One region of the Selenomonas sp. CM52 genome, then DNA from elsewhere that is predicted to be linked to it. Evidence: riboswitches for the same ligand, from Rfam matches in the RefSeq annotation. Region 1 holds a riboswitch; each other region holds the start of a gene.
The links. A riboswitch is a leader RNA that binds a small molecule or an ion and turns the genes downstream of it on or off. The one in region 1 is predicted to bind cobalamin.

Region 1 (7,993 bases):
CGGTGACGACGCGCTCGTCGAGCATGTGCTCGACCTCGGCATCGAGGGCATTGAGGCGTTTTATCCGCAGCACGATACGGTCGATACGCAGCGCTATCTCGGTATGGCGGAGCGCCGCCATCTGCTCGTGACGGGCGGCTCGGACTTCCACGGCTTTGCTTCGCGCTATCCGCAGGAACTTGGCATCTTCACGGTGGAGGATTCATTCGCGGAGAAGCTGTATAAGCCGAGAATGAATCTTTAGAGAGACCGACTGTCCTTTTTGCAAGGATTTCGCAGGAAAATTCCCTCGCTTTAGTTTCTTAAAGAAGCAGGAGAGAAAGATATGGACGTCATAGCATTCGTAGGTCCGAGCGGCACAGGCAAGAGTCACCGCGCCTTGCTCGTGGCGCATCAGCATCAGGCGGACGCCATCATTGATGACGGCATCCTGATCAAGGACGGCAAGATCGTCGCCGGTTCTTCCGCCAAGATGGAGAAGAGCAAAATCATGGCGGTGCGCCGCGCCATTTTCGTTCTGCCCGGACATGCGGAAGAAGTGCGTTCTGCTATCGCTGAGTGCAGGCCGCATCGCATCCTCATCCTTGGGACTTCCGAGAACATGGTCTATAAGATCGTGCGCATACTGAAACTGCCGACGATCGAACAGATCATCCACATCGAAGACATCGCGACGCAGCGTGAGATGCAAAAAGCGCGGGACAGCCGACTGAAGCAGGGCAAGCACATCATACCCGTTCCGACGATCGAGCTGAAGCCTCATGCTTCGGGCTTCCTCATCGATCCCATCCAGTCCTTTTTCCGCCGCAACCGCACGCGTCGCCGCAAACTCGGCGAGAAGTCCATCGTGCGCCCGGTGTTCAGCTATTATGGCAAGCTCATCATCGACGATCTGGCAATTCGCGAGATGGTCGTGCGCATCGTGCATGAGAAGGAATACATCTCGAAGGTCGGTTCTGTGCGCGTGCGCCACGTCTGGAAAGGCGACGAGGATCGCGGCCTTGAGATTTCCTGTTCCGTCGTGCTGACCTACGGCAGCCATATTCCGACACTCATCAAGGAGACGCAGCAGCGCGTGAGAACGAAGGTCGAATACATGACGGGACTTTTCGTGCGCGAGGTCGACATCATGGTGCAGGCGCTTTATATCGAAGCGTAAGCTGTACGCACAACATTCAACATTCGTTTTGTGGACGCTGTGCGCCGCCTGCTCATCGAGAAGAAAAGGCGCTCCCCTTACTCTTCGAGGGGGAGCGCCTTTTTCCATGCTTTTGCGAGATCGTCGAAGCGCCAGCGCGCGTTGGCGGCGCTCGTCGAGGGCAGTGCATGAAAGGTGAGATCGTCGCGTTTTAGAAGTGGCTTGTTGGCACGGCGGAAAGTATCGGCCGATTTGCCGCCGTTCAGGCAGAAGGTGGAGAGGCGCGGATAATGCGCGAGGAGTGCGGTGAAGTCGTTGGGCTTTGCCGCGCGAATCGCTGAGTCCAAGCTGCCTTCGCGCTCGCACGAGGCGATGGAGTCCCAAAGCGCGATATGGTGGCGGAGCAGCATCTGGAGCCGCGCCGCATAGTCCTGCGGCGGCTCACCGCCCTCCAACAGATACGCCATGAGCCGCCAGAAGCGATTCTGCGGGTAGGCGTAGTATTGCTGCGCCCTGAGCGACGCCGCGCCCGGCATCGAGCCGAGAATGATATGCGTGCAGTTTGCGTCGATGCTCGGAGGAAAGCCGACGCAGGTGAAGGGAGAAGCGGGCATGAGCAGGACTCCTTTGCAGTGGAATTTGACGAATCTGCTTTTACGTCGTATAATAAGCGTGGAAAGGGTGCTACTGGTAACGGTCAGCCCCGCTAGAGAAATTTGGGTTAAGAAAGCCCGCCTCTTCCGGCAAAGACTAGGCGGGTTTTCTTATGCTTTCAGAACGATGAGGATGAAAAGCGTTACCAAGAGCAACGCAATCAAATCATTAATCGTCATAAGCAACGCCCTGCTGAGCCGTCCAAGAAGCAAGCTCAAAGGGCGCGGCTGATTGGCAAACGGCTCGTATGCGAAAACGTCCCAAGAATGCAAGCGCAAAGCGCGCCGCATGATTGGCTGACGTTGACCGCCAAGGAGGGCTAAGAATCGACCGCCACCGTTGTAGTAGCACCGTCTATATTATAGCACACTTCCAATCTTCATGGGAAGATTCCCGAAAAGGAAGCGCCTTCATGGTGCTGCGAGCGGAGCGAGCGCAGCGATGCTTCTGCAGTCGTTGGGCTGAGCATAGCTTTCATAGGAGACGAAGGGAAGGGGCTGCCTTTTGGCAGCCCCTTGTCGTTCTTCTTAAAGTGCATTGACAAGCCGAGAGTTTTGCGGTAGCATAGGGTCTGGATTAAGTCTAGTTATAATTTCATAAGTTACAGCGGAGAAAATCACGCTGTGGAGCAGGTACCCGCAAGGGTCTAAGAGAAAATCCGGTTATGCCGGAGCGGTCCCGCCACTGTGAGGGGAGCGAAGCTGCAAGGATGTCACTGGGGTACTTCCCTGGGAAGGCGCAGCCGAGCGATGAACCGAGCCAGGAGAACTGCCTGCTTGACGATCACCGTTTGACCTGCGAGCGATGGGAAGGGGATTCTTCTTTGCATCCGTGCGCCTTTGCGCTGCTGCATAAGGGAGCCTTTCTCTTCGAGGGGGAAAGGCTCTTTTTTATGGATGCTTTTCTCGCAGAAAGTTGGACTTCACTGCTATCTAAGCTTTGTCGCAGGAGGCGGTAAAGGGAGGAAAAAGTTTGAAGAAAAGTTTCTTTGCCATAGTCCTAGTCGTCGTCTGCCTGCTGCTGACGGCGTGCCGTATCGCGCCGGAGGCGGCGCAGGGCGGCGCAGGAAGCTATACGGTCACGGACAGCCAAGGTACGGTCGTCACCGTGCCTGCGAAACCACATCGCATTGTCACGCTTTCGATGAGCACGGACGAGGTCATGCTTGGTCTTGTGCCGCCCGAAGATATGGCAGCGGTAAACAGCCTCCTTGACGATCCTGTAAGCTCGAATGTTGTGGATCTTGCGAAGAAGGTGGAAAAGCGCGTCGGCAATCCGACGGTCGAAGAGCTCGTCGCGCTTTCGCCTGATCTCGTCATCGTGCCTGACTGGGGTGACCTCGCCATTGTACCGTCGCTTCGTGAAGCGGGACTTACCGTCGTCGTCTGCAAGGGCGCGAGGAATCTCGCTGAGATTAAGGAGACGATCGCGCTTCTCGCGCAGGCGGCAGGCGTGCCCGAACGCGGGGAAAAGCTCCTCGCGATGATGGACGAGCATCTTAAAGGCATAGAGAAGAAGGTCAGCGCCATCCCCGAGAGCGAGCGCAAGACAGTCGTCTTGATCTCCCTGATGTCGGGTTATGGCGGCATCGGCTCCAGCTTTGACGACGCCTGCCGCTATGCGGGCGTGAAGAACGGCAGGTCGGCGCTCGGCATCCGCGACGGCCAGGCCATGACGAAGGAGCAGCTCGTCGAGATCAATCCAGACATCCTCTTCGTGCCGACGTACAACGACCATGGGAAATTCGACGTCGACAAGTTCCGCAAGGAATACTTCGACGATCCGTCCCTGCAGACGGTCAAGGCCATCCGCGAGCATCGCCTCGAAGAACCGACGGAAGCCTATATCTACAACTGCTCGCAGGACTTCGTACTTGGCGTGCAGGAAATCGCCTATCGCGCATACGGAGACGCTTTCGCCCAAGGACGCGAAGAGCATCTCTCGGCGGTGGAATAAGGATTCATTAAAATCATCAAGGAGGAGAAATGAGCATGAAGAGCAAGAAAATCTACGGCAAGGATGGTTTGACAAGGAAGGTGTTGGCGGCTTTTTTTGCGTCGAGTCTCTGTTGCGCACCGGTGTTCGCGGCAGAAAACGATGCGGCTGACGAAGCGACAGAGAATGCAGTGAACGACCTCGGCGCGACCGTCGTGACGGCGGAGCGCATCCCGACAGAGCGCATGGACACTCCAGCCAACGTCACAGTCATCACGGCGAAGGAAATCGCTGCGAATCACTATGCAACGGTTGGCGAGGCTGTTGAGCATGTAAACGGAGTGACTGTCACGCGCATGGGCGGGCAGCAGCAGGAGATCGTTCGTCTCAATGGAGATGAACGCGTGATCGTCCTTGTCGACGGGGAGCGAGTCAACAATGATCAAGGCGCATCTTCTGGTCGTTCCAGTGCAGATCTTAATATGATTCCTTCGATGAAGAACATCCAGCGCATCGAGATTGTCAAGGGTGGCGGCTCGGCTCTCTACGGCAGCGATGCTGTGGGCGGCGTCATCAACATTATCACGAAGAAGGGCGTGAAGAATGAAACGACCGTCGACCTCAGCACGGGTTCGTGGAAGACGCACAGCCTTGAGCTGACAAACCAGGGCACGGATGGCAACTACAGCTGGTTCGTGACGGGTGCCATGACGAACGGAGGCAACTTCGATTACAACTACAAGGGTACAGGCTATAAGATGGATAGCAGCGATTATCGCAATCGCAGTTTCTCCCTGCGCCTCGATGACAAGATCGACGATCGCAGCTCAGCGCATATCTATTACGGGCATCGCTCCGTCAATGCCGCGCAGTATGATTGTCGAGGTGCCTCGGTTGTGCCGCCGTTTTCCGGCAACAAGATGACGGAGGTGTTCAACAACGTCAGTGCTTCCTATCGATTCAAGGAAGGCACGGCGGCGCCGGGATTCCTGCGTGTATTCAATAATTACAAGACGGTGACGTATGGGACGGAGTTCAACACGCTTCTATGGGGGGTTGACTATCAGAATGGTTGGAAGCTCGACGAGAATAACACGTTGATTGCCGGTGCGGAGTGGCATCGTAGCAATTCTTCGAATGAAGGGAGCGGTTACTATAAGGATAAGAAGATTACGAACAAGGCGCTCTACGTGCAGGACACGATGAAACTTGGCAAGCTGTCGTTCGTGCCTGGCGTGCGCATCGACCATCACAGCATGTTCGGTACGCATTGGACTCCGAAGGCAGCGCTGAATTATCGACCCGATGAAGCGACGCAGTTCTACGCTTCGTGGGGCAGGGTGTTCAAGGCGCCGACAGCGGATGATCTCTATTGGAACGATCCATGGATGAAAGGCAATCCGAACCTCGATCCGGAAACGGGTTGGACGGCAACGCTCGGTGTGAATCATAAGTTCAATGACAAGACGAGCATGGGCGTCAGCTATTTTGAAAGTCGCCTTGATGATGCCATTCGTTGGGCAAACAGTCCTTCTGGATGGACTCCTTCGAACATCAACAAGGAAAAGAAGCGCGGCATAGAACTGTCTTTCCGTCAGCGGCTTGATGACGCATGGAGTTATGATTTAGGCTATTCCTATATTCGCACGGAATTGGATAATGGTGCGGGTGTTGGCTATGTCTGGGAGAACGGCAACAGTCAGCCGAACGGCTATCGCATCGGTCTGCACTACGTGAAGGGACCTTGGAAGGCGAACGTCCTCGGACGCATCGGCTCGGGGCTTGATGAGGCCGTCTATCTTGATCACAGTTATGCCATTTGGGATTTCAATGTCAGCTATGATATTAAGGAGAACTTGACAGCGTACTTCCGCATCAACAATCTTACGGATGAGGAATACTATACGCGCAAGTTGTCTTCTGGCTGGTTAGGAAATTCCTATTATCCCGGCACAGGTCGTTTTTACCAAATCGGCCTTACCTGCTCGTTTTGATGCTTGCATGATGAATGGCGCCTTCTGCCCGCATTTTGGCAGGAGACGCTTTTCTCATACGGTTCGGTTGTTGTCGATGCCATCATTGTATGTAATTTCAGGAGGATTTTTTCATGGACGCAATTCTAACAGGCATAGAGTTTTTCCACAAGGGTGGCGCCATCATGTATGTGCTGCTCCTTTGCTCGATCTTCGTCGTGACGATCGGCATCGAGCGTGCGATGTACTTTTCACGCATGGACACGGGACGCGCCTTTACGCGAGAGTTTTATCAGTGCATGGCGAACGATGATTTTGCGGGGGCGAGGAAACTTGCCGAAGATCATCGCGGCGCACTCGCCAACATCCTTTTCGGGGCGATGAAGCTCGTAAAGAAGGATTCATCGCGCGTCTCCTCTTACATGGAGATTCAGTCGGGCATCGCGCTGTCGAAGCTCCGAAAGCGCCTCTACTACTTGAGCGTCATCGTGACGATGGCGCCGCTTCTGGGTCTTCTCGGCACGATCAGTGGCATGATCTCGGCATTTTCCGTGTTCAACCTTCAGTCGGGGCAGGCGACGGCGATCACGGGCGGCGTCGGAGAGGCCCTGATCGCGACCGCCATGGGGCTTTGTGTCGCCATCATCGCCCTTGCCGTGCATGCGTACTTCACGCAGCGCATCGAAAGTATCGTGACGGACATGGAGCAGTGCTTCTCGCTCGTCGAGGGTGCGAAGGACGCGCTTTCTTCCTATGAGGGGGCAGCGCGATGAGGCTCAGGGACAGGAAGGGTTTCGACAAGCCCGAGATCATTATCATCCCGATGATCGACATCATGTTCTTCCTGCTCGTCTTCTTTATGCTCAGCACGCTCTACATGGTGAATCTCAAGACGGTCGACGTCAATATGCCGAAGGCGGCAAATGTGGAAACACAGATGCGCGTGACTTATGTTGTCACGATGAAGAAGGACGGCAGCCTTTTCCTTGAGGATCAGCCCATCGCGGAAAAGACGCTTCTTGAGCGCGCCAAGGCGGAGAATGCGAGGAACGGCAACTTCTCCCTCGTGCTGCGCGCTGACCAGGACATCGACTATGGCATGGTCTATGCGCTCCTCGATAAGTTCAAGGGTGCGGGCATCACGCGCTTCGGCCTTGCCGGCGAAAGCGCAGGGGGCAAGTGACGTATGGAGAATACGAGGGATAAATACAAAGCTCTCCTCGCGTCTCTCGGTGTGCATCTCATCATCTTCTTCATCGCGGCAGCTGTCGGCGTCTTTTCCGTGGCGACGATGAAAGAGAAGAACGATAACGTCGAGGTCGTCATTTACGACGAGGCACAGGATGAGGGAAGCGAAGGCGGCGGCTCACCGCCGCAGGTGGAAGCGACTCCGGCTGTCGACGAGGTTGTGATACCCGACAAGACATTGCCTCCGATCGAGCAGACGCCTCCCGAGGAGCCGGATAAGCCGAGTCAGAAGCGCGAGGCGCATGCGGGCAATCCCCTGGGACAAGGTGGTGAAGGAAAGGGCGTCGGCACGGGTGTCGGTGACGGTAAGGGACCGGGCACGGGCGGCAAAGGTACGGGAGTCAGCCAGTCTGAGCCACCGCCTCCTCCACCTCCACCACCCCCCCCACCGCCTCCGCCGCCACCCAAGGAGCGCATCGAAGCGAGCCTTCGCTCAGAAGCGCGCCCTGACTATCCAGCCGACCTCATTGAGGAGGACGTCGAGGGCAGCGTCACGATCAAGATCTTCGTCGCTTCCGATGGCTCGATCGAAGATGTCGCCGTCATCTCGTCCTCGGGCTACGCCGCGATGGACAGTGCGGCGGTGGCTGCAGGCTATCGCTTCACGTTCAACCCCGGCGACGGCGGTGCACGCGGCGTCTGGACAAAGACGTTTCACTTCCGCCTGAACTGAATTTATGGAAGAAGGATATATTTTGCAAAGCAAGAAAAAGAAGATGCTCACTCTCGCCATCGCGACTGCATTTATGGCGACATCCATCCCCGCTTGGGCGGCGCAAATGCCAGAGCAGACGGGGAAGGCAGCAAAGGAAGAGTCTTCTGCTGTGCCTGTGGCAGCGGCAGAAGACGATCATGCGCTTGAAGATACCGTCGTGACAGCGACGCGCCGCGAGAAGCGCGACATCGACGTGCCGGCGGCGACCATGGTCATCACAGGTGAGGCCATCAAGGAGAGCGGCGCCGCCGATGCGGCAGATGCGCTCGCCAAGGTCAACGGCTTCACTTACAAATCCTTCGGCCCTTCCGGCGCCTCGATGGGAACGAT
Region 2 (7,993 bases), on a different contig from region 1:
ACCTCGATCATCTTTTCACGCGTCTGCAGCGCGATGGCAGAAATCCCCGTGACGCTGAGCGTCAACGCCGGCAAAATCAGATGATGAATCTGATCGGCCAGCGTCACCTCCTCATGCAATTTTCCAATAGGAGCGGCGAGCGCCAGCGGAAACCACTGCAGCTTGACCGCGAAGATCATGAGGAACAAAAGCCCGAGCCAGAAGACCGGTACGGAGACGCACAGAAGGGAAAATCCCTGAATTGCCTTGTCCAGGCGGCTGTCACGGTACATTCCCGCGAGCACGCCCAGAACGAAGCCGATTGCGCCCGACAACGTCCACGCCGTCATCATCAAGAGAAGCGTAAGGCGAAACTTTTCTCCGATGACTTCGAGTACAGGGGCGCGATAGATGAACGATGTGCCGAAATCACCATGCAAAATATTCCCCGCCCAAAGCAGGAAGCGTTCGAGCGGCGGCTTGTCAAAGCCCCAATAAGAGGCAATGAGCGCATGCTGCTCCGCCGATGCCGCCTTATTGATAAAGTACGCGTCGATGGGATCGATGGGCGAATTGGCGAGCAGGATAAAACTGATGACGCTCACCGCAGCGAGGAGGAGCACAAGCCGAAACAGATTGCCCCCAAGAAAGCAGAAGATTCTCTTATCCATTTACTTCCTCCACTGCCATTCGTCAAGTGTTATAAGGATCCCCATGCCCTGTCCGCGCTCACCCGCACGCAGCTGACCGAGATCGAGCTGATTGTTGACGAAATACGGCATCTGAACCGTCGCAATCCAAAGATAGGGGATATCGACCTTCGGCCCTGTCATGCCATCCCACTGTGCCGCACGGAACTCGCGCAGCATCTCCTCATCGGTCGCAGCGGCAAGTGCCCGATCGATATGCACATCAACCGTCGGGTTGCGATACATGGCAGAGTTGTTGATGACATTCACCCCGACCTGCGAGGAATGGAAATAATTGTAGATCACTTGCGGCGTATAGTCGCCGCCCGCCCATACCGTCGGGATGTTGCGCGCTATCTTGCGGGCCTCCGACCATGGCGTCGACTTTGCGATGATGTTGATGCCGAGCTTCTTCGCATCCTGTGCAAGCGCCACCGCTGTATTGTAACGCTGCAGGTCATTGGAACGGCCATTGATGACGAATTCCGCCTTCTGCCCGTTCTTCTCGCGAATGCCGTCGCCGTCCGTATCCACCCAGCCCGCAGCCTCAAGAATCTTCACGGCTTCGTCCACGCGGTTGTCCGATTCCTGCAAATCGTTATTCGCCCAAGAAAGAGCTTCTGCAAAATTCATCGTCGGCTTTCCGAAACCGTCGAGCGCGTTCTCAATGATCGCCTTGCGGTCAATGCCGATATTGAGCGCCTGGCGGATGGCAGGATCGCTCGTCACATTGTTGCCGACCAGCATGCCGTTTTCGTCATGCTCCGGCTCCTGCGGCATATTGACGCAGAAGCTGTCGATGGTGTCCATCACTACCAATTTCATATTCGGCACGCTTGCCGCCGCAAATTCGGGCGGTGCAAAGACGAGATCGACCTGTCCGGACTGCGCTGCTGCAAGCACAGCATCATTGCCCAGATTCAGCGCCGTCACCTTTTTCAGCTTCGGCTTTTCTCCGTAATAATATTCGTTCGGCTCCATCACAAGCTGCTGTTCCTTTTGGAACGAGACGACCTTCCAGGGACCGCTGCCGACCGGCGCCGTCGCATACCCTTCTTTATAGGCGTGCTTCGGCACAATGCCGAGGGATGCCGCCGTTTCGAGGAAAACAGACCACGGGCGTGACAGCTTGAACTCCACCTGCGTCGGGGACAGGGCGCGCACCGACTCCATCGCGGTCAGATCCACGGCGCTGGCCGCCTTCTTCGCCGTTTCGTAGGTAAAGACGACATCCTCTGCCGTCAGCGGCTGACCGTCAGAGAATTTCGCATCATCCCGGATCGTAAAGGTATACTTCAGCCCATCCTCTGAACGTTCAACGTTTGTAGCCAGCTCCTTGATGAGCTGATTCTTTTCATCATGTCCCATCAATGCGCTGTGGAACGGATCCGGCCCCCAGAGACCCCATCCCATCGTCGGATCGAAACCCTCGCCTACCATATACTTGCCGACCGAGATCACGATTTCGCCCTTCTCTGCGCGCTCGTTTTTCGCCTGATCCGCGCCTCCGCAGCCGACGGTGAGCATCATCATCGCCGCCAGCAGAAACATACAAAGTTTCCTCACTGTCATGCCTCCTCGCATATAACACCCAATACTCACAGCATACCTTCCTCCAGACAATCCTATCATTCTGCGCCTTCCATCCACCTCCTTCCATCACTTTCGCCCAGACATATAAAAAGCCTCTTTGCTAAAGAGCAAAAAGGCGCACGAAACACGAGCCACGCCTTCCTGTCTCTCGCAGGAATAATAACAGCGCTTCGATCGGGCAGTTCTTCTGGCTCTGCATCCTCGTCTTCCTCGCCTTCCCAGTTTCCCAGTGACATCATGAGGTCGACTCTGCATTACAGCTGCGGAACAGCGCAGGTCTTTCACCTGCTTCTCTATTAAGCGCAGCGCGCACCCGATCGGCAAAATATGAAGTTGTTTTCGGATTCAGCTTACAATAAAACGAACAATGTGTCAATGGGCGTTGAGGAGCTGAAACGCCCATCGGTTACAGCTTTTTGCGTTCCCTCGCCTTCTGCAAGAGCAGCGCCGCCTCTTCAAATGCGTCGGGCAGGTACGCTTCCTCCCATTCGCGCCCGCGCTTCTCCCATGCCTTGATCGCCGTCCACTCCGTCAGAGACTTGCCCGCCGCATCCTTGACAGGCTCGCCAAACACATGCGGATGGCGGCGCACCATCTTTTCTGCAGCGGCTCTCGCTGCATCCTCCAACGTGAAAAGCCCCGCCTCTTCTGCAAGCTGTGCGTGAAAGATCACTTGCAGCAGGAGATCGCCAAGCTCTTCGCGCAAGTTGTCCGCCTTCCCCGTCTCCCTTAAGATGTTGATGCCGCAGAGTACCTCGACCGCCTCCTCTATGCAGCCTGGCTTGATGCTCTCATGCGTCTGCTTCCGATCCCATGGGCAGCCATGTTCGGAGCGCAGCGTGCGCACAATATCCTGCAATCGCTCAACGTATGTCATAAATCTTCCTCGCATTCAACAAAATCCGCTCCATAAGGAAAACCCCGCCGCAACATGCGTGCAGCGGGGCAACAACAATCTCTCAAAGCCAATCGGCAAGCTTCTCTACACCCACACGCTCGGCATGACGCGGCGAGGGCGCAGCATCCTCGGCAGGATAGCCGACGGGAAAAATCGCCACAAGCTCATAATCCGCCATCTCGGGGAAAAACTCCTTGAGTTTCGGCGCATCGAAATGCGCGACCCACGTCGTCCCAAGTCCCAAGTCTTCAATCGCCAGCATCATATGCGTCGCCGCAATGCTCGCATCCACATCGGCGAAGTTTTTCTTGTCAGAGGGACGTACCCAAGCATCATCCGCCTTGCTGCCCACAACAAAGGCGACGGGTGCGCCGAAGATGAAGGATGTCGTCTGTGAAACCTTCTCCATCGCCTCAGCGCTCTCAAGAAGCCAGATATGAAGCGGCTGATTGTTGTGGGCGGTCGGCGCGAGATTCCCCGCCTCCAAAATCTTTTGCAGCTTCTCCTCCTCCACGGGCTGCGCCGAAAGCTTGCGGCAAGAATAGCGCTTTTTCGCCAAATCAAGAAACGACATAAAGAACTCCTCCTCTACGAAAAATGCACATCCATACATCTTTGATATATTCTAGCATAACCTCCCAAGAGGTCAAGGCGCAGACCGATCGGCTAGTTTTCCCTCCGTCCTACGCCAACCTCTTGCATTTCATGCCACGATTTCGCCCTCGCGATAAAATCTGCGAGCACCTGCTCGGAGAGACGCGGTTCTTCCTTTTTTTGCTGCTCTGTTGGAACATCCTTGATTTTTTGATAAAGCGCCGCCTCGTGCGCAAAGCTTCCTTCGCGCTGCGCTTTCACCATCGCGAGGGACGTTTCCGCCGACTCCGCATATTGAGCAAAGAGCTGGAGCTGCGGCAGGCATTCGGCAAGAGTTTCCGGTGGAAGCTTCTCCTTCAACTGCTTGGCAGCACGCTTCAGGCGACGAAATTCCTTTGCGAGGGCTTCCGCTTCCTTTTCGGCCCTTTCCCCACGCTCCACCTTTTGCCAGAAAGCTTCCATCTGCTCTTTCAGCACAGGCGCATCGAGTGCGCCCGTATGTGCCCAATCCTTTTCCATGCGGCGCGAATGAAGCGCGAAAAGTTCCATCGCCCCTGCCAAGCCGCCGTATTGCTCACGGATGGCGGTATACCAAGCTCTTTCCGCATCATACGAGGCGGGCGAAGAGAGCCACTCTGCGCCCGTAGCCAAGGCGATGCGCGAAAGATAGGGTTTGTCCATCGGATTCATCAAGAACACGGGCGCACGCTCCGCCACAGTTTCATCCAATCCCTGTATGGGGCCGAGCGCGAGTTTGCCCGGCAAGTAATCCGTCACTGGATAGTTCCACCAGATGCCGAGCGTCCGCCCATAAAGGCGCTCAGCCTCCGTCATATCTTCGGCGCTTATGCCTTCGGGCACGACGCCTTCTCCTGTGAACAGAACGACGATATCGTCATCGAGCTGCGCGGCAAATTCGCGCGTGTAGGACTTCGCCACGCCAGCAGTCTCCATATCTTGCAGAAAATATTCCGTCGGCACGACAAACAGTGGCTTTTCCGTGAGGTGACGTGCTAAAAGCTCCTCATTCAGGCGATTCACGAAAAGAGCCTGCGCCCTGCCGTCCTTGTTCTCGATGTCGTCGAAGAATATGGCGAAACGCTCAACGCCCATCGCATGAACAGATTCCAGCTTTCGCAGCATGGCCTTTTCATCCGCCTCGCCTGCCCAACCCGAAAAGCGCTGGTCGAGTCCCGGCGATACAGCGAAAACCAACTCCACGCCCACAGTCCGCGCCTCGGCGGCAAGGCGCTTCAGCGCGAGCATCTCCTGCGGCGGATACGGCTCTCGCCACTTCTCGCGATGGTACGGATCGTCCTTCGGCGCGTAGACGTAGAGATTCATGCCGTGCTCGCCCAAGAAGTGCAGCATCATGCGCCGCTCGGCCTCCGTCCACGGTCTGCCGTAGAATCCTTCGACGATACCGCTCTCCGGCCTTCGCCCTTGTGCCGTCCGTGCATTTTCCCCCAGTGTCGAGGCGAATGCAGCGTTTTCCGAAAAAAGGGCGACGCTGCAGAAAAGCGCCGCCAAGAGCAATGTCAGGAAGATCTTCATTTCACTTCAAGAGCCGCCTTCACGAAATCACGAAACAGCGGATGCGGATGGTTCGGACGCGATTTCAGCTCGGGGTGGAACTGCGAGCCGACAAACCACGGATGGTTCTTGACCTCGACGATCTCGACGAGGCTGTCGTCGGGCAGTGTTCCCGCGACGGCAAGCCCCGCACGCTCAAGCTCGGCACGAAAATCGTTGTTGAACTCGTAGCGATGGCGATGGCGCTCGTTGATTTCTTCCTCCGCGTAAGCGGCAAGGCTCTTCGAGCCTTCCCGAAGCTTGCACGGGTAAGTCCCCAAGCGCATTGTACCTCCCTTGTCCTCGACGTCCTTCTGCGAGAGCATGAGGTCGATGACGGGATGCTTCGTCTCGTGATTGAATTCCGTCGAATGGGCGTCTGTCATGCCGCAGACGTGACGCGCAAACTCAATGACGGCGCACTGCATGCCGAGGCACAGTCCGAGGAACGGAATCGCATTCTCACGCGCGTACTGCACGGCGCGAATCTTGCCCTCGACGCCGCGGTCGCCAAAGCCACCCGGAACGAGTATTCCCTTGCACCCTGCAAAGACCTCGCTGAGCTCGACGTCCGCCGCCTCGATTGCCTCCGAATTGACCCAAGCGATCTTGACGTCCGTATCGTTCGCGATGCCCGCATGGTGCAGCGCCTCCGTCACCGACATGTAGGCGTCGGGCAGATCCACATACTTGCCGACAACGGCGACCTTGACCTTCTTCGCGGGATGCTTGATCTTGAAGACCATCTTCTCCCACTCTTCCATGTTCGCGGGGCTGTAATCCATGTGGAGCTTTTCGAGCACAATCTTGTCGAGGCCTTCCTTCGCCATCATCAGAGGAACCTCGTAAATCGTCGGCGCCGTGAGGTTTTCAATGACGGCGCTCTTGTCCACATCGCAGAAGAGAGCAAGCTTTTCCTTCATATCGCTCGAAATTTCTTTTTCCGCGCGGCAAACAAGGATGTCGGGCTGAATGCCGATGCCGCGAAGTTCCTTGACGCTGTGCTGCGTCGGCTTCGTCTTCAGTTCGCCCGCCGCCGCGATGTACGGCACGAGCGTCACATGGATGTAGAGCACATCGTAGCGTCCAACCTCTTTCTTGACTTGGCGGATCGCTTCGAGAAACGGCAGACTCTCAATATCGCCTACCGTGCCGCCGATTTCCGTGATGACGACGTCGGCGCCGTCAGCGGCCGCAACATCATAGACGCGCTGCTTGATCTCATTCGTGATGTGCGGGATGACCTGCACCGTCTTGCCCAGATAATCGCCGCGCCGTTCCTTCGTCAGCACGTTGTTGTAGACCTTGCCCGCCGTGATATTGGAGTTTTTCGTGAGGTTGATATCGATGAAACGCTCATAGTGTCCGAGATCGAGATCCGTCTCCGCACCATCGTCCGTGACGAACACCTCGCCGTGCTGGTATGGACTCATCGTGCCGGGGTCGATGTTGATATACGGATCGAACTTCTGGATCGTGACCTTGATGCCGCGATTCTTCAAGAGCCGCCCCAAGGAAGCAGCCGTGATGCCCTTGCCGAGGGACGAAACGACGCCGCCCGTAACGAAAATATACTTTGCCATTTTTTCCTCCTGCCCTGTTTCCGGCATATCCTGCGAAAAAGACCGACTTCACCTGCAGTCTCGGCCAAATGCTCTGCCAAGCTGCATCCACAAAAGCCTTATTCCTCCTGTATGCCCTCCAAGAGCTTTTCGCGGCGGCGCGACGTCTTGGGGCTGGAAGAAGCGCCCGTGCGCGAGGCGTGCGTGCGCTTCACTTCAGGCGGATTCCACTCCGTCAGTCCCCATTTCCCCTCTCCCTCGTAGTGGAAACGGCTGTCCATATTGATCAGCGTGTAAACCTCCGAAATCGCATGAGAAAGCGACTGCACAGGCTTTCGCTTCTTGTCGATGACCTCCAGAACGAGATCCTTGTAGTACATCGCTTCGTTCTTTTCACTCAAAATGTCATGCGCCACATCCGTTTCCGAGCGCTTCGCGTAATCCATGTTTTCCAAAATCATGACCTCCTGCTTCCTGTCACATCTTCTCCGGCGCGGAAATGCCAAGAATCCCCAGCGCATGGCGCAGGACATTCCTCGCGACCGCCACAAGCGCCAAGCGTGCGCCCGAGAGTGCCGGCTCCACGCCTACGATGCGGCACTTGTTGTAAAAGCTGTGAAACAGCCCCGCCGTATCGTAAGCGAAACGCGCGATGCGGTGCGGCGCACGCTCTCGCGCCGCACGCTCGATCTCTTCCGCATATTCCTCGATCTTCTTGATCAGGGCGATTTCCGTCTCATCGATGAGCCGCGAAAACTCGGGTGTGCCGCCCGTCTCGATTCCAGCGTCGGCCGCCTGGCGAAAGATGCTCGAAATGCGTGCATGCGCGTACTGGATATAGTAGACGGGATTCTCGTTGGAATGCGACTTCGCAAGGTCGAGGTCGAAGTCGAGCTGACTGTCCAGTGAGCGCATGAGGAAGAAGTAGCGCGCCGCGTCCGTACCGACCTCCTCGATGAGTTCTTCAAGCGTCACGCTCTCGCCCGTGCGCTTCGACATCTTCACGAGTTCGCCGCCGCGATACAGACTGACCATCTGCAGGAGGAGCACTTCCAACTGCTCGGGTGCATAGCCAAGCGCCGCGAGCGCCGCCTTGACGCGGCAGA
Region 3 (7,993 bases), on a different contig from region 1:
AGCCCGGCGTGTCAATGAGGAGGACGGGGCCGAGCGGAAGAAGTTCCATCGCTTTCGTCACAGGGTCGGTCGTCGTACCCTTTTCGGGGGAGACGACGGCGACTTCCTGTCCCGTGATGGCATTGATGAGGCTGGATTTTCCCGCATTGCGGCGGCCGAAAAAGCCGATGTGCAGGCGTTCGCCCGAGGGTGTGTCGTTAAGTCCCATGAAAAGTTCCTTTCTATTCGTGACTGCTCTATTTGTCCTTCAGGCACTGCATGGCGAAGAGCGCCTGTCCGACGGCGATGCCGCCGTCATTCGACGGGATGATGCTGTGATGCAGGACATGAAACCCGTCTTTTTCCAAGGCGTTTTGTGTCAGGCGCAGCAGCAGGGTGTTTTGAAATACGCCGCCTGTCAGTGCCGCCGTGCTGCAGCCTGTCATTTCACGCGCGTTTTTGCAAGCGTCGCGGATGGCGGCGGCAAGTCCGCGATGAAAAGCGAGCGATAGAATATCGCTTGATACATTTTGCAGGCGATATTGCAGCAGATGGCAGAATAAATCGTTTGAGGTCAGCAGGAAGCGACCGTCCGTAATCGTAATGGCGCTTTCTGCCAGCGGCGCTTGGAGCGTGCCGTCCGCTTTCCAGCGTGCGAGCAGCGCGTCCGCTTGTGCAGATTTTCCAGCCTTTTCGGCGGTCTCAGCTGCGAATTGCAGGTATATGGCGGCTTCCCCCTCATAGGTGGAGATGCGGCGGATGCCGAGCAAGGCGCTGACGGCATCGAAGAGCCGTCCCGCGCTCGTCGAAGTCGTCGTATGCAAGCCATGCTCCAGTTGGAAGATGACGGAGGCAGCTTCTTTTTCTGTCGCAAGGCCGAGTTTTTTGCTGTGGAGGAGGGCATCCTCCCTGCCGCAGTAAAGATGGAGCAAGGAAACGGCAAGACGCCAGCCTTCTCGCGCGGCGAGGTCGCCGCCTGCATGGAAGAAAGGCGCAAGGGAGGCGAGCCTTTGAAAATCACGCGTTGTAGCGAGCATGATTTCGCCGCCCCAGATCGTTCCGTCCGTACCGTAGCCTGTGCCGTCGAAACTCACGCCGATGACGGGGGAGAGGTGATCGTTCTCCGCCATGACGGAGAGCACATGTGCGTGGTGATGCTGCACCTTGAAGATGGGAAGCCCCAAGGTTTCGGCGAAGCGGCTCGTTTCGTAGCGCGGATGAAGGTCGGCGGCAACGGCGGCGGGAGTGATGGCAAGCAGACGCTCCATGCGCGGCAGGGTTTGGCGCAGAGCTCGGAGAGTGCGCAGATCGCTCATATCGCCGAGATAGGGCGAGGGGTAGAAGAGTGAATTCTTGGCAAGGCAGAAAGTGTTCTTGAGTTCGCCGCCAATGCCGAGAACCGAGCCTTGGAAATCGGCAGAGAGCATCAAGGGAAGCGGTGCGTAGCCGCGGCTGCGTCGAATCATATAAGGCGCACCTTCGTAGAAATCCATGACGCTGTCATCGGCGCGCAGACGAATCTCGCGGTCGTGCGAGAGGATGAGGTCGGCGATGGAAGAAAGCGCGTCGAGTGCGTCCTCGTCCGTACGGCAGATCGGCGCTCCCGAAGGGTTGCCGCTCGTCATGACGAGGCAATCTGTGAAATCAGCGAGTTCGTCGGGCAAGGAAAAGAGCAGAAGGTGCAGCGGCGTGTAGGGCAGCATGACGCCGAGGGAGGGCATTGCGGGTGCGACGCTCGCAGCGATTTTTCCGCTGCCGCTTTTTTCCAGCAGTACGATGGGCTTTTGGTGATTGTCGAGGTGCGCTTTCTGTGCGTCGCTGAGGCGGCACTCGCGCCGCACGACGTCGAGGCCGCGCAGCATGACGGCGAAGGGCTTCTGCGGGCGGCTTTTGCGCTCGCGCAGCCGCTGCACGGCCGCCTCATTTCTTGCGTCACAAGCGAGGTGAAAGCCGCCGATGCCCTTGACGGCGACAATGCCGCCCGCCTGCAGCACATGCCTTGCGCGTGTGATTGCAGCATGGTCGCGCTCTTCACCGCCAAGGAGATAGACGTGCGGTCCGCAGTCGTTGCAGCATACGGGCTGCGCGTCGTAGCGGCGCGTCTCGGCATGGGTGTATTCGTAACGGCACGCCGGGCACATGGGGAACGCTCCCATGCTCGTACGCTCGCGGTCGTAGGGCATGGCGTCGAGGATCGTGAGCCTGGGACCGCAAGAGGTGCAGTTGATGAACGGATGGAGGTAGCGGCGGTCGCTTTTATCGAAAAGTTCGGTTTGACACTTGGGACAGACGGCGATGTCGGGTGAAACAAATACGTCGCCGCTCTCATGGGCGCTTTCGATAATTTGGAAATTGTGAAACAAAGGGGCTTTTTCCATAGAATCTTGCAGGATTTTCAGTATGACTGCGCGTTCGGGCGGCTCTTTTTCCAGTTTCTTGCGAAAATCTTGCAGAGCGTCCTTCGTGCCTTGGGCATGAACTTCTACATAGGAGCCCTTGTTGCAGACGTCTCCCGTGATGCCGAGCGCATTTGCCGTGCGGCTGACGAAGGGGCGAAATCCGACGCCCTGCACGATGCCGAAGATTTTGAATCGACTGGTTTGCAAAACTTTTTTTGCCATGCGGATGCTGCCTTTCCTTGAGAGGTGTCTTTCAGCGATTATACCACGCCAGCGGAAAAAGTTCCTGCTTTTGGCAGAATTTTGCTGGACAGAAGGAGAAGGAGGTGCTATGATAGTTGCATGGATAAGTATGTTGGCAGCGTTGCCGTATAGCTTTGTTTTCCGCGCATGTACGGGAAAGCTTTGCTGTGCGGTTTTTTTTGTGCCGCTGTCGTTGCAGCGAATGAAATGTCTGCCCACGAAAGGAAAAGGATGGTTGAAATGGAAGACTTGTTGTATGTGATTCCAGCAAATTCCTCGAAGAAAGAAATCGTTCGTCTCTTGGAGGCGCATCCGGAGATAAAGTTTGTTTCTCTCGTCGGCATCGATCTCGCAGGCAATGATACCGATGAAAAGATACCGATGCGCATCTTCCTCAAGGATATGGATGATTTCTACAATGGTACGGCGGTGCAGACGGACGGTTCTTCGGTCGTGCTGACGGGCATTGCCATCTTGAACAACGCGAAGGTCGACATGCCGATCGATCCGGAAGCGAACTGGTTCATTGATTACAATCTTGAGCATTTCGATGAGGAAACGGGCAAGCCCATCGGCACGCTGCGCATTCCGTCCTTCCTCATTCATGACGGCAAGCGCGTCGATTCGCGTGCCATCTTGAAGGATACCCTGGTCTACTTGAAAAAGGAACTCTTGCAGATGTTCAAGGAGCATCCGCACGTTTCGGGCCTTGAGCATATCGACGGCTCGAAGATTGTCGATTTCCAGTTCACTTCGGCTACCGAGTTGGAGTTCTGGGTCAAGACGCCTCTCGAAGAGACGAATGTGGAGGAACTTTCGGCTTCTCAGGTCATGCAGGAGCAGTATTGGCAGCGTACGCACGGCGCTGTGCGCACGGCGTTGGAGCAGGCGGTCATGCTGCTCGATCGCTACGGACTGCAGGTTGAGATGGGGCACAAGGAGGTCGGCGGTCTCAAGGCGCAGATTGACGAGTCGGGCAAGATGACGCATGTGTGCGAGCAGATCGAGATCGACTGGCGCTTTTCTGACGCCCTGCAGGCGGCGGACAATGAATTGATCGTGCGCACGATGGTGCGCGAGGTCTTCCGTGAGAACGGCCTTGAGGTGAATTTCAAGGCGAAGCCGATGATCGGCCTTGCGGGCAACGGCGAGCATACGCATTTCTGCATCGCCGCCGTCATGGAAGACGGCAAGGTGCACAATCTCTTCACGCCGCAGGATATGACGAAGGACTACCTGAGTGCCGTCGGTTATGGCGCGATCATGGGGCTTTTGAAGAATTATGAGGTCATCAATCCCTTCGTGTCGGCGACGAACGATTCGCTCAACCGCTTGAAGCCCGGCTTTGAAGCGCCCGTCTGCATCGTCACTTCGCTCGGCTATACGCCGGAAATTCCGTCGCGCAACCGCACGATACTTGCAGGATTGATTCGCGATTTGGCGAATCCCTATGCGACGCGCTTCGAACTGCGCGCCTGCAATCCGTATTCCAATATATACCTTGTTTTGGCTGCGGTCTATTCTGCAGTGCTTGACGGTGTGAAGACCTCGATTCACCATACGACGGAGGAACTTCTGGCAGAACTTTCCAAGGAAGCGGGGAAGGAAGGCTTTTATCTTGAAAAGGATCGAGCTTATCGTAGCGAGGTCGACGTCTTCGAGGATTACACCGAAAAGGAAAGAAATCGCCTCTTCGGCGCACCACCGGCGACGGTTTGGGAAAATATGCAGGGGTTTGAGAATCATCCCGAGAAGGTCGCCGCCATCACGGTGGGCGGCGCTCTGCGTCCGCAGATCATCGAGGCGTTCAAGGCGGGCGCTCTCCTGCGCTGGAAGACGGAACTCATCAGCCGCATCATTCCTGAGAACCGCGACATCGTGCGCAAGGCAAAGGAAGTGCAGGCGACCTTCGTGACGGATCAGGATTCCTACAACTGGAACAAGATCAACGGCATTCGCTCGTATCTCGCGAAGGACAGCATCGACGAAAAATCTCTGTTCACGCTTCTCACCAAGGCCTTGCACGAAGGCGATTACGCCGTGGCGTCGGGTCTGCAGGTGGAGATGTATGACAAGATCGAGGAACTCAAGGCGCTTTATGACGCCTATATCAAGAATATGATCTGATGGATTGCCGCCAAAAAGCGCCTTTGCGGGCGCTTTTTGGCGGCAATTGCGTTTCTTAATAAATATGGTACGTCTTCCAGGGAATCTGCTCGACCTTGATCGTCTTTAGAAAATCGACGATGTCCTTTCTGCCATAGTAGCGCGGATTGCCGTCCTTGTCCTGCGACATCAGTACGATGGGCATGTTGCGGAAGAAGGGGGCGATCTCATTGCGGAACGATACGGCGCGAGCCGTGTACTGCGTGACGTGGGGCTTGACGACGACGATGGCGAAGGTCACGCCCTGCTCGATGATGACGGATCCATGAACTTTGATCATGCTGTGTCTCCTTGTGCAATTTTGAAGAATCGTAGAAAATCGTAGAAAATCTATGCAGAATCAAACCATATTTTTATTGTAAAAGACTTCGGGAGTATTGACAATCCCCAATAAACAGAGTTAATATAAAGATGAAAACAACATATTGTTGGAGACAGGTGTCGCAAGACTTAATAGGGAATTCGGTAGAAGCCGGAGCGGTCCCGCCACTGTAAGAGGAGTCCTTCATAAAAGGCCACTGGAGAAATCTTTGGGAAGGCATGATCGGACGATGAATCTGAGCCAGGAGAACTGCCTGTTTTGACATCACCGTCAGCGCGATTTGCGCTGGTACCTGCGAGCGATGGGTAGGGGATTTTGTCGTTTCACGGCAGGCTCTCCGGCGCAGATTTGCACCGGATTTTTTATTGGAAAATGCACTTTGCACGGACATGATGTGCAGAAGAGATTTCCTGCAAGCCTGTTCACGAAAATGATGAAGCCGCCCTCGACTGCAGGGCGGCTTTTTGTTGTATTCCGTATTATTTCAAGGGAGGCTGTGGAAATATGAGCAATGAGACAAAGGGTCAGGACGAGAATCTTGACCTGCAGGCCATCTTGAAGAAGGCCGAACAGCAAACGAGTTTCCCCGATGTGCCGCTCGACGAATTCGAACCGCCGACGTATGACGAGTGGAAAGAGGCATGCGTCGCACTCTTGAAGGGGGCGCCCTTCGAGAAAAAGATGTTCACGAAAACGTACGAGGGCATCACATTCGAGCCGATGTACACCCACAAGATGACGGACGAGATCCTGCCGAGGACGGACTTTCCCGGCATGGACAACTTCCTGCGCGGTGTGCGTCCGAACGGCTATATCGAACAGCCTTGGGGCATCGCGCAGTCGTGCGACGAGACGCTGCCCGAGGAGAACAACGAACTCTTGCACCGCGAAGTGGACAAGGGTTCGACGATCTACAACATCCGCCTCGATTCGGCAACGCTCCTCAACAAGGATGCCAAGGATGCTGAAAAAATCGGCGATGAAGGCTGCAATATCACAACGGTTGAGGATATGCACACGACGCTCAACGGCTTGAAGCTCGACCAGCATCCGCTCTACATCTATGCGGGCGCTTCGTCCCTGCCGATGCTGTCTCTCGTCGCTGCGTCCGTCAAGTCTGACGGCGGTGACCTCGCAAAGCTCGGCGGCTTCGTGGGAGCAGACCCCTTGGGCGAGTTGATTCAGCGCGGCGAGAATTACGCTTCGCTGCCACAGCTCTATGATGAGATGGCGGAGGCTGCTCTCTGGGCAAAGCAGTATGCGCCGAATCTCAAGACGATCATGGTGCGCAGCGATGCCGTTTCGCGCGGCGGCGCCAACGATGTGCAGGAAGTCGCCTCGACGCTCGCCGTCGGCGTCGCGTACTTGCGTGCCCTCATGGAGCGCGGGCTTACGGTCGACGAGGCGGCAGGGCAGATGATGTTCGGCTTCTCGATGGGCGCGAACTTCTTCCTGCAGATTGCGAAGCTTCGTGCGGTTCGCCCGATTTGGGCGCAGATCGTCAAGGCGTTCGGCGGCGGAGAAGAGGCGCAGCGCATCCACGTACATGCACGTCCCGCACTGTTTTTCAAGACGGTTTACGATCCTTACGTCAACATGCTGCGCAACACGACGGAGATCTTCTCCGGTGTCGTCGGCGGACTTGACTCCTTTGAGAACGCTCCGTTCGATGAGCCGATTCGCAAGGGTGATGAGTTCTCGCGCCGCATCGCGCGCAATGTGCAGATCATGCTGCAGGAAGAATTCGGCCTTATGCAGCCGATTGATCCAGCGGGCGGCTCTTGGGCAGTCGAGACGCTGACGAAAGAAATTCAGGAAAAGATTTGGGCAGAATTCCAGACGATCGAGGGCAAGGGCGGTATCGTCAAGGCTCTCGAAGTCGGCTATGTGCAGGAAGAAGTCGCAAAGACGCTTGAAGATCGCTTCAAGAAGCTCGAACTGCGCAGAGATCGCATCGTCGGCAACAATATGTATCCGAATATGACGGAGAAACTGCTCGATCCGCGCACAGAGGATGTGGCGGAACTTATGGAAAAGCGCAAGAAGGATGTCGAAGCCTATCTCGCCGATGTGGACGAGACATTCAAAAAGGAGTGCCTCACGGCATTGAAGAGTGCGGGCAAGGGCGAGAAGGCGGAGGCTGCTGTCAAGGCGGCGAAGGCCGGTGCGACGATTGCGGAGCTTCGCGAGGCCTTGCAGACGGGCGAGGCAGCCGAGAAGATCACGGCAATTGGAGCGCACCGCTGGAGCGAGCGCTATGAAGCTCTGCGCCGCATCACCGAGGAGTATAGGGACAGCCACGACGGCGATAACGTGAAGATCTTCCTCGCGAATATGGGCCCCATTCCGCAGCACAAGGCGCGTGCCGATTTCTCGACGAGCTTCCTGCAGGTCGGAGCCTTTGAAGTGCTGTTGAACGACGGCTTCAAGACGACGGACGAAGCGGCTGCCGCCGCCAAGGAGTCGGGCGCCGATGCTGTCGTCATCTGCTCGACAGATCCGACGTATCCGGAAATTGTGCCCGAGCTTGCGCCGAAACTGCGCACAGCATTGCCTGCGGCTACGATCTTCCTCGCGGGCGCTGCGCCGAAGGATTTGGAGCCAGTTTATCGCGAAGCGGGTGTGGATGACTTCATTTCCGTGCGTGCCAACTGCTACAAGACACTGCAGATGCTGCAGAAGAAGAAAGGAATGATTCAGTGATGGCACAGAACCCTGATTTCACGAAAATCAACCTTGAGGGTGCGCCTGCTCATAAAGAGGCGGATTGGCGCAAACGCTTGGAAGCTTCGACGGGCATGAGCTATGACTCGCTGATGGAGAGCACGATGGAGAAGATTCCCATCAAGCCTTTCTACAATCACGATGAATACGATCATATGAA
Region 4 (7,993 bases), on a different contig from region 1:
CGCCTCGGCTGTGAACTGCTCAGATTGACAAGCGTTTTTACACCGTGTGCGTTCCAGTAGTCTGTGCTGCCCAAACTGTTCCGCGTAAAGCAGTATTGATTCCCGATGATGAGATCGGGGCGTGCCTGCATGACATATTCCATATGAAGCTGTTGATTCATGGCGCGTGGCAGGGTTTCTAAAATGCGGGCATTCTCCTCCTTCATGGGAAAAGGACCGTCGTTGTTTGCTGCAGCCAGAAGGATCGAGGAAGCCGCGCCAAGCTCGATCAACGTCTCCGTCTCATTGTCGCCAACGACGAGGACGCGCTTGGGCACTTCGGTGAATATCTGCACATTCTTCCCTTGTACGAAGTAATTGTCGATGCGCAAGTTCTCCACGCGCACAGGAACGCCCTCCGTTGGAGCGCTTTCTTCCCCTGCAAAGGAGCAGCCGAGGAAGAAAGCGCAGACTGCGTTCAGGATGACAGCATACCATGATGTTTTCTTCATGAGTCAGACGCGCTTTCTCTTCAATAGAAGATGCAGAAAAATCGGGCTGCCGAGCAGGCTGACGATGATGCCGATCGGCATATCGCCATTCTCCAACGCCAAACGGCTGAAAACATCTGCCCACGCGAGGAAGCCTGCGCCCAAGGCGACGCATACCGGCAAAAGCCGCTCGTAACTGCTGCCCACGAGCAATCGCGCGATGTGAGGCACTGCCAGGCCGACGAAGCCGATGATTCCGGCGTTGTAGACGACCATGGCCACCGCCATGGCGCATAGGAAGATATACCGGCTGCGGCTCTTCTCCAAGCGATAGCCAAGCGTGCTCGCTTCGATATCGCCGAGGAGCATCAGATTCAGTATGCGTGTGCGTAACAGGAAAAAGACGATGATCGGCAAGGCAATGCTGGCGAGATAGAGGTTCTTATCCCAGCCGCTGCGCTCCAGACTGCCGAGCAGCCAGTAGGAGATGTTCGCCACCGTGCGCGAATTGGGAGCAAGAGAGATGATGAGGCTGATGGCGGCACTGCAAACGGCATGGATGCCCAGTCCTGCAATCAAGGTCATGAAGGACTTGCCCTCTCCATAGCGGTGTGTGAGCCACAGCACGAGGAAAGTCGAGAGCCCCGCGCCGATAAAGGCGCCCAGCGGTACGGCGGAGAATCCTGCAAGCACTGTGATGTTCGCGCTCATCATCAGGACAGCGCCCAGTGCTGCGCCAGAAGAGATGCCCAAGAAATACGGATCTGCCAGCGGATTGCGAAAGAGCGCTTGCATGACGGCGCCTGTGACGGCGAGCGTACCGCCTGCCAAAAGCGCCAGGACGAAGCGCGGTGCGCGCATGTACGCCAAGACATCTGCATGAATGGGGGCGATCTGTGGATTCGTCGGATCGACGAGAAACAGCACAACCTCATGGAAGTCCACATTGACGATGCCGCGCGTCATGGCCGCCAATGGCAGGAGCAGAAGCAGGACGGCGATCGTCGCATACAATATGATGTTTTTGTTTTGTTCTTTCATAGAGGAGGCCATCCTATACGGCAGTCGGTCATAGTCCCCACGCAGTTCAGATTCACTCGTCTTACATGAAGACGTTATATCTCTGCCGGAATACGAGATAGATGAAGAGCGGTGCGCCGACGAGCGCAAACATCACGCCCAAGGGGATTTCCACGCCGGGAATCGGAATGAGCGAGCGTGAAAGGAGATCCAGAAGGACGGCGGTCATGCCGCCGAGCATGACCGCTGCGGGCAGCAGTACGCGATGGTCGGCGCCCAAAAGGCTGCGTACGATATGCGGAAGTACGAGGCCGATGAAGCCGATCATGCCTGCGTTGTAGACGATGAGGCCGACCAAAAGGCCGTTGCAGAGCAAGTACTTCGTCAAGTGATCCTTGGCATTGACGCCCAAGGTGATCGCCGTGTCGCGTCCCAAGAGGAGGATATTCAGTACGCGGCTCTGCGTCATGAAATAAAGGAATATCGCGACGACGACGACGCATAGGATGAGCGATTGAGTCAAGGAGGCGTTTGCCACACTGCCCATGAGCCAGAAGGTTATGGACTCCATGCCCTCCGTGTCGCTGGCCTTGTAGACGAGAAAGCCTGCGAGCGATGAGAAGACGAGTCCCATCGCCAAGCCTCCCAGGAGAAGATTGGACAAATCGCCATTCTCTCGACGGGCAAAACCGATGACGAGGACGGAGACAAAAAGCGCACCGGCAAATGAGCACGCACCGATGCCGATCGCACCGAACAGAGAGCCCAGTCCGAGGAAGAGGCCCGCCGCCGTGCCGAAATATGCGCCTGACGATACGCCCAAGACATAAGGATCGGCCAATGGATTCTGCACGATCGCCTGCATGATGAGCCCGGACAAGGTCAGTCCCATGCCCACGCAAAGTGCGAGGAGCACGCGCGGCAGACGAAGCTCATAGAGGATGCTCGCAGTGAGCGCATCGTCGCCATTTCCTGTGGGCATCCCGAAAATGGCGGACATGGGAATATCCGTCAGTCCAGACGAGACCCCCCACCATGCGACGAGCAATTGCAGCGGCAGGAACAGCAGAAGAAGCTGCATCGTCCCCATCGTCTTGAGCTTTTCCAGCATCATGGTCTCATCCCTCCATCAGCCTTCAAAACTGCACGACGAAGACAGGCAAACGCAGAAGTCCGTTTGCCTGTCCTTACTATCAGATTTCGAAATTCGCTGCGAACGACACCGAGCGCGGCGCACTCAATTGCAAGCTATCCGCTCCCGCGACGGGAATCCAGTAGTCCTTGCCGGTCACGTTGTAGCACATCAAAGTCAGCGTGACGGGGGTCGTTCCCATCTTCGTTTCATAAGAAGCGCCGAGATCGACCTTCCAGGAAGCGGGCACGCTGAGAGTCTCGTTCTTGATGTCGGCTCTTCCGAGATACGAAACTCGGCCGATCAAAGACCATGCCGGATCGACATGATAGACGGCGCCGATCGTACCGGAGAATTTCGACGTACCGCCGACGGCTTTGCCGTCGTTCGCGCCGTCCTTCGTTTTTGACTGCTTGGCGTCGAGATACATCATGCCGCCGACCAGATCGAGGCGCTTGCTGATTTTCCCTGTGAACGCCCATTCAAATCCTGTGTTTTCCTGCTCACCATCGTTGAGACGATACTTTCCGTCGGGACGCATGACGTCGATCGTATTCGCTTTGCGAATCTTGAAGAGGCTCAGCGTGTTGACGAAATCTCCCTTCTTGATCTTCACGCCGAGTTCATCCTGTTTCGTCTTTGCAGGCGGCAAGACTTCGCCCTTGTTTTTGTAAGAAGCGCCAGAGACGAGCGTCCCGGCATTGAATGACTCACTGTGGCTGACGTAACCCATGATTTCCGGTGTGAATTTGTAGCTCAAGGCGAAGGTCGGGCACGTCGCGTCGGAATCCTGGCGCTTCTGACCGACTCTCGTATAGCTCGATTTATGCCCGTGCAGACCCAGCGTAAGCTGCAGGCGATCATCCATGAACTTCATCGTATCTACGAGATGATAGCCTGTCATCTGCTGCTTGAACTGCAGCGGCGGCTGATAATCGGGCAGTGGCACGCTTGCCCACGAGTTGTTGCGGTAGAGATTGCCTGTGCCGCTCCAAAGATCGCCGCCGCCCGAGAAACGGTTGACCCAATTCTTGTCGAAGCCGATGATGTATTCGTGCTTGACATCTCCTGTCTGAAAATCGCCGCGCAGGCCTGTGCCGAAATAGATACGCGTATGACCGAGCGGCCAATATTCAGCATTGATCGTGAAATCACCATCGTTCGAGGTCAGTTTAGGCGTGCCTTCATAGTACTTGTCATAATCGAACTTATGGTGTCCGAAATTGATATATGCCGTTACATGATCGTTGAGCTTTTGCTCGTGGTTGAGGATGATCCATGTGTCCTTGTATGTATGATAGAGCCAAGACGGCGTGTAGCTCTTCCTTGCATCGGGCGCCTTGGGCAGTACTGTCAGATTGCCCACACTGAAGCCGTCACCGCCGCCCTCGTACTTGATGCGGCTGTATCCGAGCATCAAGTTCGTCGTTGAGCGTTTTCCCTGATGATCGAAGTTCACGAAGATGTTGTTCTGTTTGAGATTCTTGTCCTCCTGCACCGTTTCGCCGCCGATGTGGTTGGCCGCGACGCGCAGGCCAAATGCCTTGTCTGCACCGAAGCGCCGGCCGATATCAACACCTTGCTCGAACGATCTGCCGCCGTTGTAGGAGAGGCGTACATCCGTATTGTCCTTGGTCTGCGCCCTCTTCGACTGGAAGTTGATCGAGCCGCCAATCGTATCGGAGATGTTCGTCCCGTTGACGCCGAGATTGGGCCCTGCGACTACAGTGGCGTTTTCAATCCAGTAGTAAGGCAGGTTGCCTGAACTCATCGCACCGGGAATGCCGTTGATGTACATGGAATAGCCGTTTTGCTGGAAGCCGCGAATCGTCACGGAGTGAACGCTCTTGCTCGAAGAAGCACGTACGGAAGGAACGAGAGAGAGTGTGTCCATCACGCCGCTCTGCGGCGTAGAAAATGTCTCGATCGCTTTCTGGTTGACAGTCGTGACACTGAAGGGCAGTTCCAAGGAATCCTTCTCTCCTAGAATGCCCGTCGTACTCTTCCTCTCGATCATGCCGCCGCGGAAGGTCTTGCGATCTCCTAGAACTGTGAGATCGGGTAGATGATATTCGCTGTCGGCGCTTTCCTGCGCTGTGCTATGAGATTCTTCCGCTTCAGCTGCCGTTCTTGCAGCTTCCTCCGCGAAGGCGTCATGCGCTGCGCCGAAGGAACATCCCATCATCAAGGCTGTCAATAAGAGTCGTTTACTTGCTTTTTTCACGGTGATCCATGCTCCTCTCCCCATCGCTCGTGGGTCCATCGATGAGCGTCAAACAGGCAGTTCTCCTGGCTCGGCGTCATAACTCCTCTGCCTGCCTTCCCAAAGCTTGCGCCCCAGTGGCAATCGCGGCAAAATTGCTCGTCCTTACAGTGGCGGGACCGCGTCGGCTTCTACCGACTTCCCTATTAAGCCTCGAGGGCACCTGTTCCACTTATCGTACTACTAGAACTTTTAGTTATACCGCAAATATCGTAATATGTTTCTTATCTTTTGTCAACAGAAAAATCCCCCGCCGCAGACATTCTGTCTGCGGCGGGGGATTTTCTCTGCCGATGAATCGCGTCAGTCGAAGTCGGTATCTCTCTTTAAGATCGTGCCGTCGGTGGCGCGCAGGTCGTATTCGTACTCTTCTGTGCCGCGTTTCAGCTCGATGGAGTAGACAAGCTCGCCCCGCTTCGTGTGCAGTTCCAGCTCGTAACGGTCGAGGTCGTCCATGGAAAGATCGGCGTCTTCCAGCGCAATCCCCATCGCCTCTACGTCTTCGATCACATCGTAGTCGCTGATGACGAGCTTCGTACGCGTGTGCTTCCACGATTTTTCCCGCACGTCGATGATCTCGCCCGTCTTGGCGTCGAAGTCGATGTCCACGCCGCCCGCGTTCGTCTCAAGCTCCACGCGGTAGGTCGGCATGTAGCCGCGCCCGTCGAATTTGATCTCGTAGTTCGTGAGATCGCCCTCATTGAGTCCCGATTCGGCAATCGCCTGAACCTTGATCGTGTCGTAGCCCACGAAGTCGGCTGTCGCCGCCTCAGCGACGGAAAGGAACGGCGTATCGCTTCCCTTCGCGGCGGGAGCTGCGACTGCGGCAGTCCGCAGTGCAGGTGCGTGAAGCGTCGTCTGTCCTTGGAAGATTCCCACGCCGAGCGCGACGAGTGCACCCAAGCTCAGAGCGCCCGCCACGGGAGCTGCCATCTGCCATTTTTTCATCTTTATCGTCTCCTCTCATCGTATCCATTCACTTTCGCTATTTCAACATGCTCAGTATACCATGCTGCGTTAAAAGGACGATAACAAACAGATAAACAAAAGATAAACTATTTGTACCGATTCACTTCGTAAGCGTCGTGCGGCTTTTGCATGAAAATATCTGGCCGCAGACTCAATGGTTCGCCGCCGTGTAGATCTTCAAAGCGAACGCACGGTCGACGGGGTGGAATGTGCCGACTGTCTTCGTGCCGTGCGCCGTCACGTTGTCGGCGAGCGCTTCCAAGGCGCCGTGCGTCAAGATGCCCGTCGGAAGTTCTCCGAGCGAGGTCGGCAGCTTCAGCGAGCGGAAGAAATTCTCCGTCTTGCGGATGCCCGCACGCGCCCGCTCTTCGGCAGATCCCGCATCGACGCCCCAGACCTTCTCGGCAAAGCGCGCGAAGCGCTCGGGGCGATCTTCGTAGACGGCACGCGCCCACGCGCCCCAGAGCGCCGTCAGGGACTCGCCGTGATTCGTGTCGTAGCGTGCCGACAGCGCATGACCGAGCTTGTGCACGGAGAAATCCTTGTCGCGGCCGAGTCCCGTAAGTCCGCAGTGCGAGATCGTGCCGCACCACATGATCTCGCTCATCGCCTCGTAGTTTTTGTGATGTGCGAGGGCGATGGGCGCATACTTCGCGACGTTCTGCAGGAGCGCTTCGGCGAGGAGATCGGTGAATTCGTTGCCTTCCGTATGCGTCATGTAGCGCTCAAGCGTGTGCATGACGATGTCGGCGATGCCCGCCGCAAGCTGCGGCGAGGACAGGGAAAAGGCCAGCTCGGGGTTCAAAATGGCAAAGGCGGGTCGGTTGAACGACGACGGCAGTCCCGCCTTCTCGCCCGTCTCCTCGTTCGTCAGCACGGAAGAATCGCTCGTTTCGCTGCCCGCCGCAGGAAGCGTCAAGATGACGCCGACAGGCAGGCTCTTTTTGAGCTCGTTCTTACCCGACCAGAAATCCCAGATGTCGGTATCGGGATTTGCCGTGCCATGCGCGATGGCCTTCGCCGTGTCGATGACGCTGCCGCCGCCGACGGCGAGAAGGAAATCCGCCTCGAAGTCGATCGCTTCGCGCACGGCCTCACGCGCAAACGAAAGGCGCGGATTCGGCCGCACGCCGCCCCGGACGGAGAAGGCAAGGCCCGCCGCTGTGATGACGCGTTCGACGCGCGCGAGCAGCCCGCTCTTGATGACACTGCCGCCGCCATAAACGATAAAGACGCGATGTGCGCCGTACTTTCGAAGAAGCTCCGCCGTGCGCTCCTCGACGCCACGGCCAAATACGATCTCTGTCGGACAATGAAAAGAAAACTCCTGCATGTTCGTACCTCCCCATCTTCAATGCTGCAAAATTCCTGCACGGTGCAAGCGGTCGGAGGCGAAAACTGCACGCCTCTGACCTCGAATCAGATCCAGCTCGGCTCTCGGCGCGAGGGAGAGATGGGCGGCGTGAGGAACTCCGGGCGGTCGCTGTCTTCATCGCTCCAATCATCCCAGCCATCCCAGTCGCTCCAATCATCCCAATCGCCCCAGTCGTCCCAAGGCGTTCGGTCATCGGGCGAGCCGAGAGCACCTAAATCGCCCGGACTGCTCCCGCCCATGCCGATGCCGTCCGCGGCCTTCTTTTTCGCCCGCCAGGTCTTGTCCTGCCAGCCACCCTTCAAGCGGAGCAGGAAAGGCTCTGCCTCGCTCTTGCTGTTTGAGATGATGTACTCCGAGATGCCGTTCGCGTCATAGATGTCCCGCTTGCTGCGCAGATACATCATGCAGACGAGCTGCGTCTTCTTGAGATCCGTCTCACCCGGCGGCAGATAGCAAAAAGCGATGTCGCGTCCGACGCTATGTTCGCCAAAACGTGCTACGTCATAAATCTGCGCGATTTCGAGAAATAGCTCCGCCGCATCCGCGAGCTGCTTTTCATCCGTCAGAAAAACGGTATCGACGCCGCCTTGGTAGCCGAGATGCGCCGCCTTCTCCTCGGGCGTAATGAAGCGCAGGCCGCGCTTTTTCGCGCACTCCTGCACCTTGTCGTTGAGCCGGTCGAGGCAGCGCGCGGGATAGTCGGTATAGTAGGAGCGTCCGCCCGGCAGGATGATGAAGGGAATCGACGCATTGATGGGCGCGAC

Region 2: linked by a shared signal. The riboswitch ahead of HMPREF1153_RS04330 (ABC transporter substrate-binding protein) and the one ahead of HMPREF1153_RS07975 (ABC transporter substrate-binding protein) in region 1 are both predicted to bind cobalamin.
Region 3: linked by a shared signal. The riboswitch ahead of HMPREF1153_RS06745 (methylmalonyl-CoA mutase family protein) and the one ahead of HMPREF1153_RS07975 (ABC transporter substrate-binding protein) in region 1 are both predicted to bind cobalamin.
Region 4: linked by a shared signal. The riboswitch ahead of HMPREF1153_RS04780 (TonB-dependent receptor) and the one ahead of HMPREF1153_RS07975 (ABC transporter substrate-binding protein) in region 1 are both predicted to bind cobalamin.

What each region holds. Positions count from the first base shown of each region.
Region 1 covers NZ_ALNM01000030.1:83,698-91,690, forward strand. Annotated here, with positions in the region: gene HMPREF1153_RS07950 (PHP domain-containing protein) at 1-244, shown strand, start outside; gene HMPREF1153_RS07955 (Asp23/Gls24 family envelope stress response protein) at 326-1,159, shown strand; gene HMPREF1153_RS07960 (DNA-deoxyinosine glycosylase) at 1,237-1,752, opposite strand; cobalamin riboswitch at 2,406-2,583, shown strand; gene HMPREF1153_RS07975 (ABC transporter substrate-binding protein) at 2,765-3,748, shown strand; gene HMPREF1153_RS07980 (TonB-dependent receptor plug domain-containing protein) at 3,784-5,721, shown strand; gene HMPREF1153_RS07985 (MotA/TolQ/ExbB proton channel family protein) at 5,835-6,473, shown strand; gene HMPREF1153_RS07990 (ExbD/TolR family protein) at 6,470-6,883, shown strand; gene HMPREF1153_RS07995 (TonB family protein) at 6,887-7,621, shown strand; gene HMPREF1153_RS08000 (TonB-dependent receptor plug domain-containing protein) at 7,626-7,993, shown strand, end outside.
Region 2 covers NZ_ALNM01000019.1:95,603-103,595, reverse strand. Annotated here, with positions in the region: gene HMPREF1153_RS04335 (ABC transporter permease) at 1-650, opposite strand, end outside; gene HMPREF1153_RS04330 (ABC transporter substrate-binding protein) at 651-2,240, opposite strand; cobalamin riboswitch at 2,421-2,593, opposite strand; gene HMPREF1153_RS04325 (MazG nucleotide pyrophosphohydrolase domain-containing protein) at 2,668-3,138, opposite strand; gene HMPREF1153_RS04320 (nitroreductase family protein) at 3,221-3,733, opposite strand; gene HMPREF1153_RS04315 (protein O-GlcNAcase) at 3,826-5,307, opposite strand; gene HMPREF1153_RS04310 (CTP synthase) at 5,304-6,908, opposite strand; gene rpoE (DNA-directed RNA polymerase subunit delta) at 7,007-7,333, opposite strand; gene argS (arginine--tRNA ligase) at 7,365-7,993, opposite strand, start outside.
Region 3 covers NZ_ALNM01000028.1:18,182-26,174, reverse strand. Annotated here, with positions in the region: gene hydF ([FeFe] hydrogenase H-cluster maturation GTPase HydF) at 1-208, opposite strand, end outside; gene hypF (carbamoyltransferase HypF) at 237-2,600, opposite strand; gene HMPREF1153_RS06755 (glutamine synthetase) at 2,862-4,748, shown strand; gene HMPREF1153_RS06750 (hypothetical protein) at 4,804-5,067, opposite strand; cobalamin riboswitch at 5,207-5,381, shown strand; gene HMPREF1153_RS06745 (methylmalonyl-CoA mutase family protein) at 5,614-7,812, shown strand; gene scpA (methylmalonyl-CoA mutase) at 7,812-7,993, shown strand, end outside.
Region 4 covers NZ_ALNM01000020.1:70,551-78,543, reverse strand. Annotated here, with positions in the region: gene HMPREF1153_RS04795 (ABC transporter substrate-binding protein) at 1-491, opposite strand, end outside; gene HMPREF1153_RS04790 (FecCD family ABC transporter permease) at 495-1,511, opposite strand; gene HMPREF1153_RS04785 (FecCD family ABC transporter permease) at 1,573-2,604, opposite strand; gene HMPREF1153_RS04780 (TonB-dependent receptor) at 2,684-4,807, opposite strand; cobalamin riboswitch at 4,884-5,067, opposite strand; gene HMPREF1153_RS04775 (PepSY domain-containing protein) at 5,189-5,833, opposite strand; gene HMPREF1153_RS04770 (iron-containing alcohol dehydrogenase) at 6,006-7,187, opposite strand; gene HMPREF1153_RS04765 (hypothetical protein) at 7,274-7,993, opposite strand, start outside.